DNA from 2 places in the Ruegeria sp. TM1040 genome. Region 2 is predicted to be linked to the other one. Evidence: riboswitches for the same ligand, from Rfam matches in the RefSeq annotation. Region 2 holds a riboswitch; the other holds the start of a gene.

Region 1 (7,280 bases), 1.4 Mb from region 2:
TGCCGAAAGCATCACCATCGACGGCACCCGCCTGCCCGTTCTGAACAAGACCAATCTTGCGGATCTGCCGCTGGACGGCGTTGATGTCGTGATCGACTGTACCGGCGTTTTTAAGACCGACGCAAAGCTTGCACCTTACTTTGAGGCTGGCGTAAAAAAGGTCGTGGTCTCTGCCCCGGTCAAGGACGGAGATGCGGCGAATATCGTGATGGGTGTCAATCATGACATCTATGACCCGTCCCGCCATCGGATTGTGACCGCGGCAAGCTGCACCACTAACTGCCTCGCGCCCGTGGTCAAAGTGCTGCACGAGGGGATCGGCATCAAACACGGATCAATGACAACGATCCATGACGTAACCAATACCCAGACCATCGTGGACCGCCCTGCCAAGGATCTGCGGCGCGCGCGCTCGGCGCTCAACTCGCTGATCCCGACCACCACCGGCAGCGCCACGGCGATCACGCTGATCTACCCGGAGCTAGAAGGGAAGCTGAACGGCCACGCCGTGCGGGTGCCGCTTCTCAATGCCTCACTCACGGATTGCGTCTTTGAGGTCGCGCGCGACACCACCGTTGAAGAGGTGAATGCCTTTTTCAAGGAGGCTGCCAATGGCGCACTCGACGGCATCCTTGGCTATGAGCTGCGCCCGCTGGTCTCGGCCGATTACACCAACGACACGCGGTCCTCTATTGTGGATGCGCCTTCGACCATGGTCGTGAACGGAACGCAGGTGAAGATCTATGCGTGGTACGACAATGAGATGGGCTATGCGCATCGTCTGGTGGACGTGGCGATGATGGTGGGTGAGAGCCTGTGACCCAATCGCCCGCGCAAAATGGCCTCGCCGCCTATATGGCGGTGACCGCAGCCTATTGGGCCTTCATGCTCACGGATGGCGCGCTGCGCATGTTGGTGCTGTTGCACTTTCACACGCTGGGCTTCAGCCCGGTGCAGCTGGCCTATCTCTTTATACTCTACGAGATCGCGGGCATGGTCACCAACCTCTCGGCGGGCTGGATTGCTGCGCGTTTCGGGTTGACGACCACACTTTATGCGGGGCTTGCGCTGCAAGTGGTGGCGCTGCTTGCATTGACGCAGCTTGATCCCGGCTGGCAGATCGCCACGTCGGTTGCCTTTGTGATGGGAGTTCAGGGCCTGTCGGGTGTGGCGAAGGATCTGGCCAAGATGGCGTCCAAATCTGCCGTGAAACTGCTCGCCCCCAAAGAAGGCGACGGGCTGTTTCGCTGGGTTGCGGTGCTGACAGGGTCCAAGAACGCGGTCAAAGGGCTGGGCTTTGGGCTGGGCGCGGTGCTTCTGGCGCTTGCCGGGTTCACATGGGCCACGCTCGGAATGGCGCTGATCCTGGCCGCGATCCTGATTGCGGTTCTGATCGCGATGCCAAAGGGGCTGCCGACGGGACGCAAAGGCGCGAAATTTTCCGAGGTCTTCTCCAAGTCCGCCAACATCAACTGGCTCTCGGCGGCACGGGTGTTTCTCTTCGGGGCGCGCGATGTGTGGTTCGTGGTCGGCATTCCGGTCTACTTCTACGCCGTCATCTCGGACGGCACCGAGGCCAGCAACCGCGCGGCGTTCTTCATGATCGGCAGCTTCATGGCAGTCTGGATCATCTGCTACGGGGCGGTGCAAGCGGCGGCGCCGCGCATCCTACGGGCCTCGAGCCGCTCTGAGGCAGAGCTGATTTCCGCCGCGCGGCACTGGGCGAGCCTGCTGGCGTTGGTTCCGGCGGCGCTGACCGTGGCCGTGGTGATGTCTGGCGCGCCCGCGCCTTGGCTCACGGCAACACTGGTCATCGGCCTCTTGCTGTTTGGGGCGCTCTTTGCGGTGAACTCCTCCCTGCATTCCTACCTGATCCTTGCCTTCTCCAAGGACGAGCGGGTCACGATGGATGTGGGCTTTTACTACATGGCCAATGCGGGTGGGCGGCTCCTGGGCACGTTGCTTTCTGGTCTCACCTATCAACTGGGCGGGGTCGCGGCCTGCCTTGGCACCGCAGCCCTGATGATCGCACTTAGCGCATTGGCTGCAGGGCGCCTCTCTGCCCCTACATCTGAAAGAGCCACGGCATGAGCATCTTCGAGAAATACCTGAGCCTCTGGGTGGCATTGGCGATGACGGCCGGCATTGCGCTTGGCAGTCTGGCCCCCGGCGTGATGGAGGCCATCGCCGCGCTGGAGGTGGCCCGTGTCAATTTAGTGGTCGCGGCACTGATCTGGGCCATGGTTTACCCGATGATGATTGGCGTGAACCCACGAAGCCTACGAGATGTGGCGCGCCAGCCCAAGGGCCTTGCGATCACGCTGGTGGTCAACTGGCTGATCAAACCCTTTACCATGGCCGCACTTGGCGTGCTGTTCTTCGAGGTGGTCTTTGCGCCCTTTCTGGAGCCACAAGACGCACAGCAGTATATCGCGGGGCTGATCCTTTTGGGGGCCGCGCCCTGCACCGCGATGGTTTTTGTGTGGTCGCAACTCACCCGGGGCGACGAAAGCTACACCCTGCTGCAAGTCTCGGTGAACGATCTCATCATGGTGGTGGCCTTTGCCCCTATCGTGGCCTTTCTCTTGGGTGTCACGGACATTGAGGTGCCATGGAGCACGCTGATCCTGTCGGCGGTGCTGTTTGTTGCTCTGCCGCTGATGGCCGGTCTCTGGACCCGCAACCGTTTGGCGGAAGAGGCGCGTATCACGGCCTTTCTCGCACGGATCAAACCGCTCTCGATGCTGGGGCTGATCACAACGGTGGTGATCCTGTTTGGCCTGCAAGGTCAGGTCATTCTGGACCGCCCGAGCGTGATTGCGATGATCGCCGTGCCCATCCTGATCCAGAGCTACGGGATCTTCTTTCTCGCCTATGGCGCCGCCTATGCGCTGCGGGTGCCACATCGGATCGCAGCACCCTGCGCGCTGATCGGGACGTCGAATTTCTTTGAACTGGCGGTGGCTGTCGCGATCAGCCTCTTTGGGCTTCACTCCGGGGCGGCGCTCGCAACCGTGGTTGGCGTACTGGTCGAGGTTCCAGTGATGCTGACACTGGTGGCCTTTGCCAATCGCACCCGTGCCAGGTTTGCCTTGACCGGAGCAGACCACCAGGCAAGCTGAGCCCTCATGCGCTGAGGAGGTCCACCATGTCCGAGGTCACTGCAAGCTGCCTGTGCGGCGATATCCGCGTCAGAGCCTCCGGGTCCCCCATCGGTGTCGGCCTGTGTCACTGCATGGATTGTCGCAAGCACCATGGTGCGGTGTTCTGGGCCGCGGCGGTTTACCCGGCTGAGGCGGTCGAAGTATTCGGCCAGACGCAACAATATCAGGGCCGCCATTTTTGCCCGAGATGCGGATCATCGGTCTATTCATGCAGCGAAGGTGAGGTGGAGCTCCATCTCGGAGCAATGGATCAGCCAAACCAGTTCACGCCGACCTATGAGCTATGGACAGACCGGCGCGAGCACTGGCTCACCCCACTCGCCAGAGCCCATCAGCATTCTCGCAATCGCGGGGCGTGAGGACCGGGGCGGCGTGCGCCGGAGGCGTCTTTCTATGCAGTATGTCTTGCAGGACACAGCTGCGCGACAATTTCACACGGCCCGTCTGATCCAAGACTGTGGATAAAGATGGGGGTAAGGGTGTGCGAATTTGCCGATCCCCTTACATTGCAGCCACAAAGAAACCGCGGGCGAACACCCTGCCCTGTGGAAAACAAAAACCACCGCGCCCTACACCATATATTGACCATTTCGCGCATCTGCATCAATATCGTGTTGCTTTGGTTCTTTCGAGGCGACTCGCAAGCGAAGAGGGAAACTGGTGAAAATCCGGTGCTGCCCCCGCAACTGTAAGCGGCAAGCCCTGCCCGTGCCACTGACGCATCGCTGCGTTGGGAAGGCGGGAGGGGGCGTTTGAGCCGCGAAGCCAGGAGACCTGCCAGAGCACGACACACGACGACCGCGGCGGTGGGCCCGGACGCGTCATCTGACACCGGAACCGGTGTCGGCTGCCGTGGCCTCTCCGCCCAGAAGGACAACACCTGAGGGGATCTTGCAGATGAGCATCACTGTCTATTCAAAACCTGCCTGCGTGCAGTGCACCGCCACCACCCGCGCTCTTGAGGCGAAAGGGATCTCTTTTGACCTCGTTGATCTGACAGAAGATGCCGCTGCTCTGGAAATGGTGCAGGGTCTGGGCTATCGTCAGGCACCCGTGGTGGTCGCTGGCGAAGAGCACTGGGCTGGTTTTCGCCCTGACTTGATCGGCCAGTTGGCGTAAAGGTAAAAGGTGACCGGGTAAGTGGTCGGGCTTGTCTATTACTCCTCCCGTTCGGGCAATACGGCCCGTTTGATGGAGCGACTGGGGCTCGAGGCTCTGCGGCTGCCGCAGACGGAGCCTTCCCCCGAAGTAGATGCGCCCTATGTGTTGGTGACGCCAACCTTTGCCGATGGTGAAGGCCGGGGCGCAGTGCCAAAACCGGTCATCAAATTTCTGAATAACAGCCGCAATCGCGCCCTCCTCAGGGGTGTGATTGCCGGAGGCAACCGCAACTTTGGTGACACCTTTGCCCTCGCGGGGGATGTGATCGCCAAGAAATGCAATGTCCCCGTCCTTTACCGCTTTGAGTTGGCGGGAACCGAAACAGACATCGCCCGCATGCGCGCGGGCCTCGCCCGGTTCTGGGCGGCACAGGAGCAGCAGACATGCTTGACGCAAGCGTAACCGCCGATCTCGACTATCACGCGCTGAACGCGATGTTGAACCTCTATGACGACGAGGGCAACATCCAGTTCGACGCCGACCGTATGGCGGCCCGGCAGTATTTCCTGCAACACGTGAACCAGAACACCGTGTTCTTTCACTCGCTGGATGAAAAGCTCGGCTACCTCGTCGAGAAAGGCTATTACGAGCCGGAGGTGCTGGATCAGTATTCCCGCAACTTCCACCGCAAGATCTGGGATGCGGCCTACGCCAAGAAGTTCCGCTTCCCGTCCTTCCTCGGGGCGTTCAAATACTACACCTCCTACACGCTCAAGACCCGTGACGGGCAGCGCTATCTCGAGCGCTATGAAGATCGTGTGGTGATGAACGCGCTGACGCTGGCACGCGGCGATGAAAAGCTCGCGATGAAGCTGATGTCGGAGATCATCGACGGTCGTTTCCAGCCTGCTACGCCAACCTTCCTCAATGCCGGCAAAAAAGCCCGTGGCGAGTTTGTGTCCTGCTTCCTCTTGCGTCTCGAAGACAACATGGAGTCGATCGGACGCGGCATCAACTCGGCGCTGCAGCTCTCCAAACGCGGCGGTGGCGTGGCCTTGATGCTGACCAACATTCGTGAACACGGCGCCCCGATCAAGGGCATCGAGAACCAGTCTTCGGGCGTCATCCCGGTGATGAAGCTTCTTGAGGACAGCTTTTCCTACGCCAACCAGCTGGGCGCACGCCAGGGCGCGGGCGCGGTCTATCTGAACGCGCATCACCCGGATATTCTGCGTTTCTTGGATACCAAGCGCGAAAACGCAGATGAGAAAATCCGCATCAAGACGCTCTCGCTTGGCGTGGTGATCCCCGACATCACCTTCCAGCTCGCCAAGAAAAACGAGGACATGTATCTGTTCTCGCCGCATGACGTGGAAAAGGTCTACGGTCAGGCCTTCTCGGAAATCTCGGTCACCGAGAAATATCACGAGATGGTGGACAACCCGCAGATCCGCAAAAAGAAGATCAACGCGCGCGCGTTCTTCCAGACCATTGCCGAGATCCAGTTCGAGTCCGGCTACCCTTACATCATGTTCGAGGACACGGTGAATGCCGCAAACCCGATTGCGGGCCGCATCGCGATGTCGAACCTCTGCTCGGAGATCCTGCAGGTCAACGAGCCGTCCAAATTCAATGACGACCTGTCCTATGAGCAGATGGGCACGGATATTTCCTGCAACCTTGGCTCGATGAACATCGCCCGTGCGATGGACGGTGGCGATCTGGCAGGCACTGTGGGCACCGCGATCCGCGCGCTCAATGCAGTGTCGGAAATGTCGAGCATCGACTCCGTACCTTCCATCCGCAAGGGCAACGAAGAAGGCCACGCAATTGGTCTTGGTCAGATGAACCTGCATGGATACCTCGCCCGCGAGCGCATCCATTACGGCAGCGCAGAAGGTGTGGATTTCACCAATATCTACTTCTGCACGGTTCTGTATCACGCGATCAGCGCCTCGAACGCCTTGGCAAAGGAAAAGAAATCCAAGTTCAAAGGGTTTGAAGACTCGGCCTATGCCGATGGCAGCTTCTTTGAGAAATATGTCGAGAAGGACTGGCTGCCGGAAACCGACCGGGTGAAAGAGCTGTTTGAGACCGCAGGTGTCGAGATCCCCACCCGCAAGGACTGGGAAGCGCTGCGCGACAAGGTGATGAAGCACGGGCTTTATAACCGCAACCTTCAGGCGGTGCCGCCCACCGGCTCGATCAGCTATATCAACTATGCCACCTCCTCGATCCATCCGATCACCGCAAAGATCGAGATCCGCAAGGAAGGCAAGATCGGTCGCGTCTACTATCCCGCGCCCTATATGACCAATGACAACCTCGAATATTACCGCGATGCCTATGAAATCGGGCCTGAGGCGATCATCGACACATATGCGGCTGCGACACAGCATGTGGATCAGGGGCTTTCACTGACCCTGTTCTTCCCGGCGGAAGCATCGACCCGCGACATCAACCGCGCGCAGATCTACGCGTGGAAGAAGGGGATCAAGACGATCTACTACATCCGCCTGCGCCAGCAGGCCCTCGAAGGCACCGAAGTCGAAGGCTGCGTGTCCTGTTCGCTGTAAATCGGGTGGGGGCTCTGCCCCCGGCCACCTCCGTGGCCTCCCCCGAGGTATTTTGGAAAAGATGAAGGGGCCTTGCCCCCAAGCTGCTGAGATCGAGTGTATGAAAGATATGACCCAAGCCCGCGCTGTCCCCAAAGCGATCAACTGGAACCGGCTTCAGGACGACAAGGATCTCGAGATCTGGAACCGGTTGACCGTAAACTTCTGGTTGCCTGAAAAGGTGCCGCTGTCCAATGACATCCAGTCCTGGTCCCAGCTCACACCGGACGAGCAGACCCTGACCATTCGGGTGTTCACTGGCCTCACGCTTCTGGATACAATCCAGAATGCCGTGGGCGCGCCGACCCTGATGCAGGACGCGATCACCCCGCATGAAGAGGCTGTGCTGAGCAACATCTCCTTCATGGAGGCGGTGCATGCGCGGTCTTATTCCTCGGTG
Region 2 (7,280 bases):
TGTTGACCAACCGCAGCCCGGTGGTGGACACGCCCGAGGATTTTGCCACCGCTTCGGTCGCTGTGCGCGGGTTCTACGCGCTCGAATACCTCTTTTTTGATCCGGCTTACGCGGATCTCGGCGATCCGGACTATGCCTGCGCATTTGTTCAAGCGGTTGCACGGGACCTTGCGCGAAACAGCGCCGCTATTCTGGATGACTGGGAGCAGGACTACGCCGATCAATTGCGCACCCCGGCAGCGCGCTACCGCAGCGAGACCGAAGCGCATCAGGAGCTGTTCAAGGCGCTGACCACCGGGCTTGAGATCCTCGCCGACATGCGGATCGGGCGCCCGCTTGGTACTTTTGATGCGCCAAAGCCGAACCGCGCCGAGGCCCGTCGCTCTGGCCGCTCCCTGCGCCATATCGAGATCCAACTCCAGAGCCTGCGGGAACTGGCCCTGCTCTTGTCGGCCAATGACGGGGCACTGACCGAGCATCTGACCCAGGTGTTTGACAAGGCCGACCGCCACGCAGACCAGCTCTCGGACGATCCAAGCCTTGCGGGCATCACAGATCCGCAAAAGCGCTTTCTGCTGGAGACACTGCAACAGGACGTCTTTGAGATCAAAGAAATCGCCCTGCGTGATCTCGGCCCCAAACTGGGTGTCGAGGCCGGCTTCAACGCGCTGGATGGCGACTGACCACGTGTCGCATTGCACTGATACAGGAGTTTCAACATGCCCTCTCGACGCGGCTTTCTTGCAGGTCTGTTGGCCAGCAGCGTGACGCCAACCGCCACATGGGCCGATGTCGGCGCGCCGGCCTATCTCTCTGCGGGCAAGGACGCGCTGGGGCTGTTTGTGATGGCCGGGCTTTCGGCGGCGGGCGAGGTGCTGTTTCGCCACCCGCTGCCCGATCGCGGCCATGCGGCCAGCGCTCACCCCACACGCCCCGAAGCGGTGGCCTTTGCCCGCCGCCCCGGGCGCTTTGCCGATGTGATCGACTGCCGTAGCGGCGCGCAGCTGGCTCGCCTTGAGCCCCCCGAGGGGCATCATTTTTATGGGCACGGCGTGTTCTCGCCCGAAGGGGAGGTGCTTTACACCACCGAGAACGACTATGCGCGCGGTGCGGGCGTGATCGGTGTCTGGAACGCAGGCGACTACCACCGCATTGGCCAGTTTTCCTCGGGAGGCATCGGCCCGCACGAGATGCTCTTGCGCCGCGACGCCCCCGGTCTTGTGGTGGCCAATGGGGGCATCGAAACCCACCCCGAGAGCGGCCGCGCCAAACTCAACATCCCCTTCATGCGCCCCAATCTCAGCTATCTGAGGCTTTCGGGCGAAATACAGCACCAAATGGAACTGCCCGCCGATCTGCACAAGAACTCGATCCGTCACATCGCGGTGCGCAGCGATGGCGCGGTGGGCTTTGCGATGCAATGGCAGGGAGATCTGGGCGCTGATGTGCCCATTGTCGGCCTGCATCAACCCGGCAGCGCACCGCGCTTGATGGCTGAGGATGACCCGCGCCTGCGCAACCTCAATGGCTATGGTGGCTCGATTGCGTTCTCAGGAGATGAGACCGCAATCGCTGTGACCTCGCCGCGCGGCGGTGTGGTGCAGGTGATGGACTGCACGAGCGGTGCCTTGCAGGCGGAACATGCCCTCTCGGATGTCTGCGGTTTGGCGCCCCTGAAAGACGGTTTTCTGGTGAGCACCGGAACCGGGATCATGGCTCAGATCGGCACAGAGGTAACGACGCTCACGCAGGCGCCCCTGGCTTGGGACAACCACCTCATCGCCCTTTCCTCGGCGGCATCGGCACCACGCCAGCCCTAAGCAGATTCGCGTCAAACACCGATACAAAGCCCCTCTGCCCTTTTGCGAGGGGCTTTCTTTTTGATGCCACCCAATACCAAAACGAAAATCAATAGTGACAATATACCTGCATTCGCCTAAAGATATTCGGGAAAAGGAAAGCAAATGGACGCCAACGACCGCCAAAACGAAATCCTTTCCTTGCTGACCCAGCAGGATCGCGTCGAGGTCGAAGACCTCGCGCAGCGCTTTGGCGTATCCTTGCAGACGGTGCGAACAGACTTGCGTGACCTCTCTGCCCGAGGGCAGCTCAGCCGCGTGCATGGCGGCGCGATGCGCATCAGCTCGGCGTCAAATCGCGGCTATGCCGAACGGCGCAGCCTCAACGCGACCGGCAAGCGCGCGATGGCAGCTCTGGCGGCTGAGGTGATCCCGGAAAACTGCTCCATCGCGCTCAATATCGGCACCTCCACCGAACAGGTCGCGCGTGCACTCTCTGGCCACAAGGGCCTCACGGTGCTCTCAAACAACATCAACATTATCAATATGATGATGGAAATGGAGACGCGTGACCTGATCCTTGTTGGCGGCTCCATCCGGCAAAGCGACGGCGCCATCGTCGGCGAAGAGGCCGTCGAGTTCATCAATCGATACAAGGTCGATTACGCCGTGATCGGCGCCTCTGCCATGGACGCCGACGGTGCCATCCTCGACCACGACGCGCGCGAAGTATCCGTCGCCCGCGCGATCCTCAAAAACGCCCGCACGCGCATCCTGATGTGCGACGGCAGCAAATTCGACCGCTCTGCCCCAGTGCGCATCTGCGCGCTGGCCGAGCTGGACCTTGTCATCACCGACCGCCCCGTTCCCGCGGAATTTGCCGAGGCCGCAGAGGCCGCTGGCACACGAATCCTCATCGCAGACGGCGGCGCAGAAAACGAAAGCAGCGCAAATGACTGATTCCTCGCAAAGCACCGAGATCACCGATCTCTTCATCATTGGCGGCGGCATCAATGGCTGTGGCATCGCGCGCGACGCAGCAGGCCGTGGGCTTTCCGTGACCCTCGCGGAAAAGAACGATCTCGCGTCCGCGACATCCTCGGCCTCGACCAAGCTCTTTCACGGCGGGCTGCGCTATCTTGAATATTTCGAGTTCCGCCTCGTCCAGGAAGCCCTGATCGAACGTGAAGTACTGCTGCGTGCGATGCCGCATATCTCCTGGCCAATGCGCTTTGTGCTGCCCTTTCACAAAGACATGCGGTTCGACAACACCACACCAACCTCCAAACTGCTCACCACCTTCATGCCATGGATGAAAGGCCGCCGCCCTGCGTGGCTGATCCGGCTGGGCCTTTTCATGTACGATACGCTTGGCAAACGCGGCATCCTGCCCGGCACCACGACGGTGGATCTGACCCGTGACGAGGCAGGCAAGCCGCTGCAATCAAAATTCAAAAAGGCCTTTGAATATTCCGACTGCTGGGTCGAGGACGCTCGCCTCGTGGTGCTCAATGCGCGCGACGCCGAAAGCCGCGGCACAGAGATCCTGACCCGCACCGAAGTCATCAACGCCACCCGCCACGCCGATCACTGGGAGATCCGCCTCAGGGATCTTGCCACCGGCGAGGAAGAAACGCGCCGCGCCAAGATGCTCGTCAATGCCGGTGGCCCATGGGTTGCAGATGTGCTGCGCCAGAAGCTGGGCCAGAACAGCCGCGAAAACGTACGCCTCGTGCGCGGCAGCCATATCGTCGTGCCCAAGCTATATGATCATGGGCGCTGCTATTTCTTCCAGGGTCAGGATGGGCGCATCATCTTTGCCATCCCCTACGAGGAAGACTTCACCCTCATCGGCACCACGGATGCAGATCACCCAGATCCCGAAACAAAACCCGTCTGCACCGAGGAAGAGCAGGATTATCTGGTGCGCTTTGCCTCGAACTACTTCGAGCGCCCCGTCACGCGCGAGCAGATCGTCTGGACCTACTCGGGCGTGCGCCCGCTCTATGACGATGGCGCCAGCTCGGCGTCGGCAGCGACGCGTGAATATGTGCTGACACTCGACACCGCCCAAGCCCCTTTGCTCAACGTCTTTGGCGGCAAGATCACCACCTATCGCAAACTCGCCGAAGCCGCGCTCGAGAAGATCAACGAAGTCTTTCCAGAGCTGCCTGAGAAATGGACGGCCGGTGTCGCTCTGCCCGGTGGCGACTTCCCCGTCGAGGGCGTGACGGAACTGGGTGCCAAACTCGCGCAAGACTATCCGTTCCTCACCCCCTATGCCGTGCGCCGCCTGATCCGCGCCTATGGCACCGAGGCTTGGGATGTTCTGGGCGATGCGACCACGCCGTCGGATCTCGGGGAGGATTTTGGCGCGACCATCACCGCGCGCGAATTGGACTGGACCATTCAAAACGAATGGGTGCGCTCCGGAGAGGACTACCTCTGGCGCCGAACCAAACTCGGCCTGCGTCTCGATGCAGACGCTCGCGGTGCCGTCAACCGCTACATCGAGGCGCGCATCACCGGCTAAAAGCTCAACGGAAAACAAAAATGAGGGGCCCGCGGCCCCTCTTCTTCTAACGAAAAATATCCCGGAGCGCGAGGCAGCGCCTCGCATCCCCACCCCGCGCCCTGCGTTTGGGGTTTAGAATTCCACGCCCTTCTGCGCCTTGATCCCGGCACGGAAGGGATGCTTCACCTGAGTCATCTCTGTGACCAGATCTGCAATCTCGATCAATTCTTCCTTGGCGTTGCGCCCGGTGAGCACCACATGCGTCATCGCCGGTTTGTGCTCGACGAGGAACTCAAGAACCTCCTCAAGGTCAAGATACTCATAGCGCAGCGCAATGTTGATCTCATCGAGCAGAACCATCGTGTTCTTCTCATCAAGGATCATCTCCTTGGCCTTTTCCCAGCCCGCGCGCGCAGCGGCAATATCCCGGGCCTTGTCCTGCGTCTCCCAGGTAAACCCCTCGCCCATCGCGTAAAACTGACAGAGATCCGAGAAGTTTTCCTCGATCAGCGTCCGTTCGCCGGTCTGCCAGGCCCCCTTGATGAACTGCACCACCGCCGAGGGCATGCCATGGGCGATACAGCGCATGATCATACCGAATCCCGAAGAGGATTTGCCCTTGCCCGGGCCGGTGTGAACAATAATCAGACCTTTTTCGCCATCTTTCGTCTTCATCATCCGGTCCCGCGCGGCCTTCTTTTTGGCCATCTTCGAGGCATGGCGTGCCGCTTCTTCTTCTGAGATGCCGGTTTCGGACTTTTGGGATGTCTGGTCGCTCACTGTCTTGCTCCTTGCGGGTCTGACCCAGGGTTTGCCCATCTCTTGACAAAGACATGCCCCATGGCGCAAGGAAATTTCGTTGGTTCCCGAAGGTGACAGCCTTTGGGCGAAGAGGGAATGTGTCGGGCCGGGATCATCCTTGCTCCAAACACAGCCGCCCCCGCGACCGTGACCGGAGAGGTCTTCCAACGCCACTGGCGCGCCCCTTGTGGGCAGGCCGGGAAGGCAGGGAGACCGTTCGCGCCCCACTCGGGGCGGATCTATCCGCAAGCCGGGAGACCTGCCAACGCGTGAGAACCGGCGGACGGGGTGTGCCGCGACCGGTTGAGGGCCTGCCAGCACTTGCGCGCGCCCCCATCTGGCCTGCCCCGCTTCGCCCCAGAGGAGGAGAAAAGGCCGCATGGGAGAGATCCCCAATCAGAGCCCGGACGATCAAAGCCCAGAGGATCAAGGTCCGGAGCCGGTCGTTCTGACCGTCTGCACCACCTGCCGCCCAGAAGGCAGCGACCCCGAGGCTCCGCGCCCGGGACGTATTCTGGCGGACCGGCTGGCAGGCAGCGCCCTGCCCGAAGGCGTCACCGTCCGTGGGGTGGAATGTCTCTCGGCCTGCAAGCGGTCCTGCACGCTGCATCTATCGGGCGGCCCTGCGCGCTGGGGCTATATCTACGGCGATCTCGACCCCGACGCGCATCTCGACGAGATCCTTGCCGGCGCGACGGCCTATGCCTCGACCGAGGATGGGTTCGTGCCCTGGCGCGAGCGCCCCGTGGTGTTTCGCAAGCAATCCATCGCCCGCATCCCGCCCGTCTCCATGCCAAGTGTTGCGCTCACGCCGACACAAGCCCCCGGCGCTCAGACCGAAGACACCCCAGACACACCTGCGTTGCAAAGCGCAAAGGATTGATCCGAAAGGCCGATCTCACATGACCTCATTGAACAAGATCCCCGTCACCGTCATCACCGGCTTTCTGGGCGCGGGCAAAACCACATTGATCCGTCACCTGATGCAGAACCCGCAGGGCAAGCGCCTCGCTGTGGTGGTGAACGAATTTGGCACCGCCGGTGTGGATGGCGACATCCTGAAATCCTGCGCGGATGACAACTGCCCCGCAGAGAACATCATGGAGCTCGCAAACGGCTGCATCTGCTGCACCGTGGCGGATGATTTCATCCCCACCATCGAGAGCCTGATGGCGCTGCCCGAACCGCCCGAACACATCGTTATCGAGACCTCTGGCCTGGCGCTGCCCAAACCGCTGCTCAAGGCCTTTGATTGGCCCGCGATCCGCTCGCGCATCACCGTTGACGGTGTGATCGCTCTGGCTGATGCCGAGGCCGTCGCCAAGGGCCAGTTTGCCCCAGATCTGGACGCCGTGCAGGCCCAGCGCGAGGCAGACGAGAGCCTCGATCACGAAACCCCGCTCTCCGAAGTCTTTGAAGATCAGATCGCCTGCGCCGATATCGTACTGTTGTCCAAGGCCGATCTCGCCGGTGAGGCCGGTGTCGACAAAGCCCGCGCGATCATCGAATCTGAGGCCCCGCGCAAACTGCCGATCCTGCCGATGACCGAAGGCGTGATCGATCCTCGCGTGATCCTCGGACTGGAAGCTGCGGCCGAAGACGACCTTGATGCCCGCCCGAGCCATCACGACGGACATCACGATCACGAACATGACGATTTTGAATCGATCGTGGTCGAAATGGGCGAAGTATCCGACCCCGAAGACCTGCAAAAACGGATCATCGAGATGGCCCGCAGCCGCAACATCCTGCGGGTGAAGGGCTATGTGGCCGTGGAAGGAAAACCGATGCGAATGCTGGTACAAGCGGTGGGCGAACGTCTGCGCGCGCAATACGACCAACCCTGGGGCGCACAGGAGCGTAAAACCCAGCTGGTGGTGATCGCCGAGCATGATAACGTCGACACAGCAGGCATCCACGCCGATCTCGGGGCCTGAGTTTCCACACCAAGGGCGCTGACCTCTCGCCGTGAGGTCCCGCCCGACCCTCCCCCGGGAGGGCGCTTTGCACCCATACAGGGTCTGACGCTGCCCTCTCCGATTTGAACGAAGCGGACCACCCCATGCACGTCGTCTTCCGCGAGAGCCACGGGCTCGGAGAAACAGACACCCCCTATGACGTCGGGCAGACCCCCGGCGATCTGGTGGTGCTGTCGTTCTCCGACA

What was found. Region 2 has a riboswitch for cobalamin ahead of TM1040_RS15460 (DUF1636 family protein). Riboswitches for the same ligand answer to the same signal wherever they lie in the genome.
Region 1: another riboswitch for cobalamin. It lies ahead of nrdH (glutaredoxin-like protein NrdH); the one in region 2 lies ahead of TM1040_RS15460 (DUF1636 family protein).

What each region holds. Positions count from the first base shown of each region.
Region 1 covers NC_008044.1:544,842-552,121, reverse strand. The annotation lists gene TM1040_RS06940 (ArsJ-associated glyceraldehyde-3-phosphate dehydrogenase) at 1-820, shown strand, start outside; gene arsJ (organoarsenical effux MFS transporter ArsJ) at 817-2,091, shown strand; gene arsB (ACR3 family arsenite efflux transporter) at 2,088-3,122, shown strand; gene TM1040_RS19985 (GFA family protein) at 3,149-3,523, shown strand; cobalamin riboswitch at 3,768-3,961, shown strand; gene nrdH (glutaredoxin-like protein NrdH) at 4,062-4,283, shown strand; gene nrdI (class Ib ribonucleoside-diphosphate reductase assembly flavoprotein NrdI) at 4,305-4,727, shown strand; gene nrdE (class 1b ribonucleoside-diphosphate reductase subunit alpha) at 4,709-6,841, shown strand; gene nrdF (class 1b ribonucleoside-diphosphate reductase subunit beta) at 6,942-7,280, shown strand, end outside.
Region 2 covers NC_008044.1:2,313,784-2,321,063, forward strand. The annotation lists gene TM1040_RS15435 (imelysin family protein) at 1-683, shown strand, start outside; gene TM1040_RS15440 (DUF1513 domain-containing protein) at 720-1,820, shown strand; gene TM1040_RS15445 (DeoR/GlpR family DNA-binding transcription regulator) at 1,965-2,759, shown strand; gene glpD (glycerol-3-phosphate dehydrogenase) at 2,752-4,332, shown strand; gene cobO (cob(I)yrinic acid a,c-diamide adenosyltransferase) at 4,447-5,133, opposite strand; cobalamin riboswitch at 5,158-5,397, shown strand; gene TM1040_RS15460 (DUF1636 family protein) at 5,495-5,998, shown strand; gene cobW (cobalamin biosynthesis protein CobW) at 6,018-7,052, shown strand; gene cobN (cobaltochelatase subunit CobN) at 7,178-7,280, shown strand, end outside.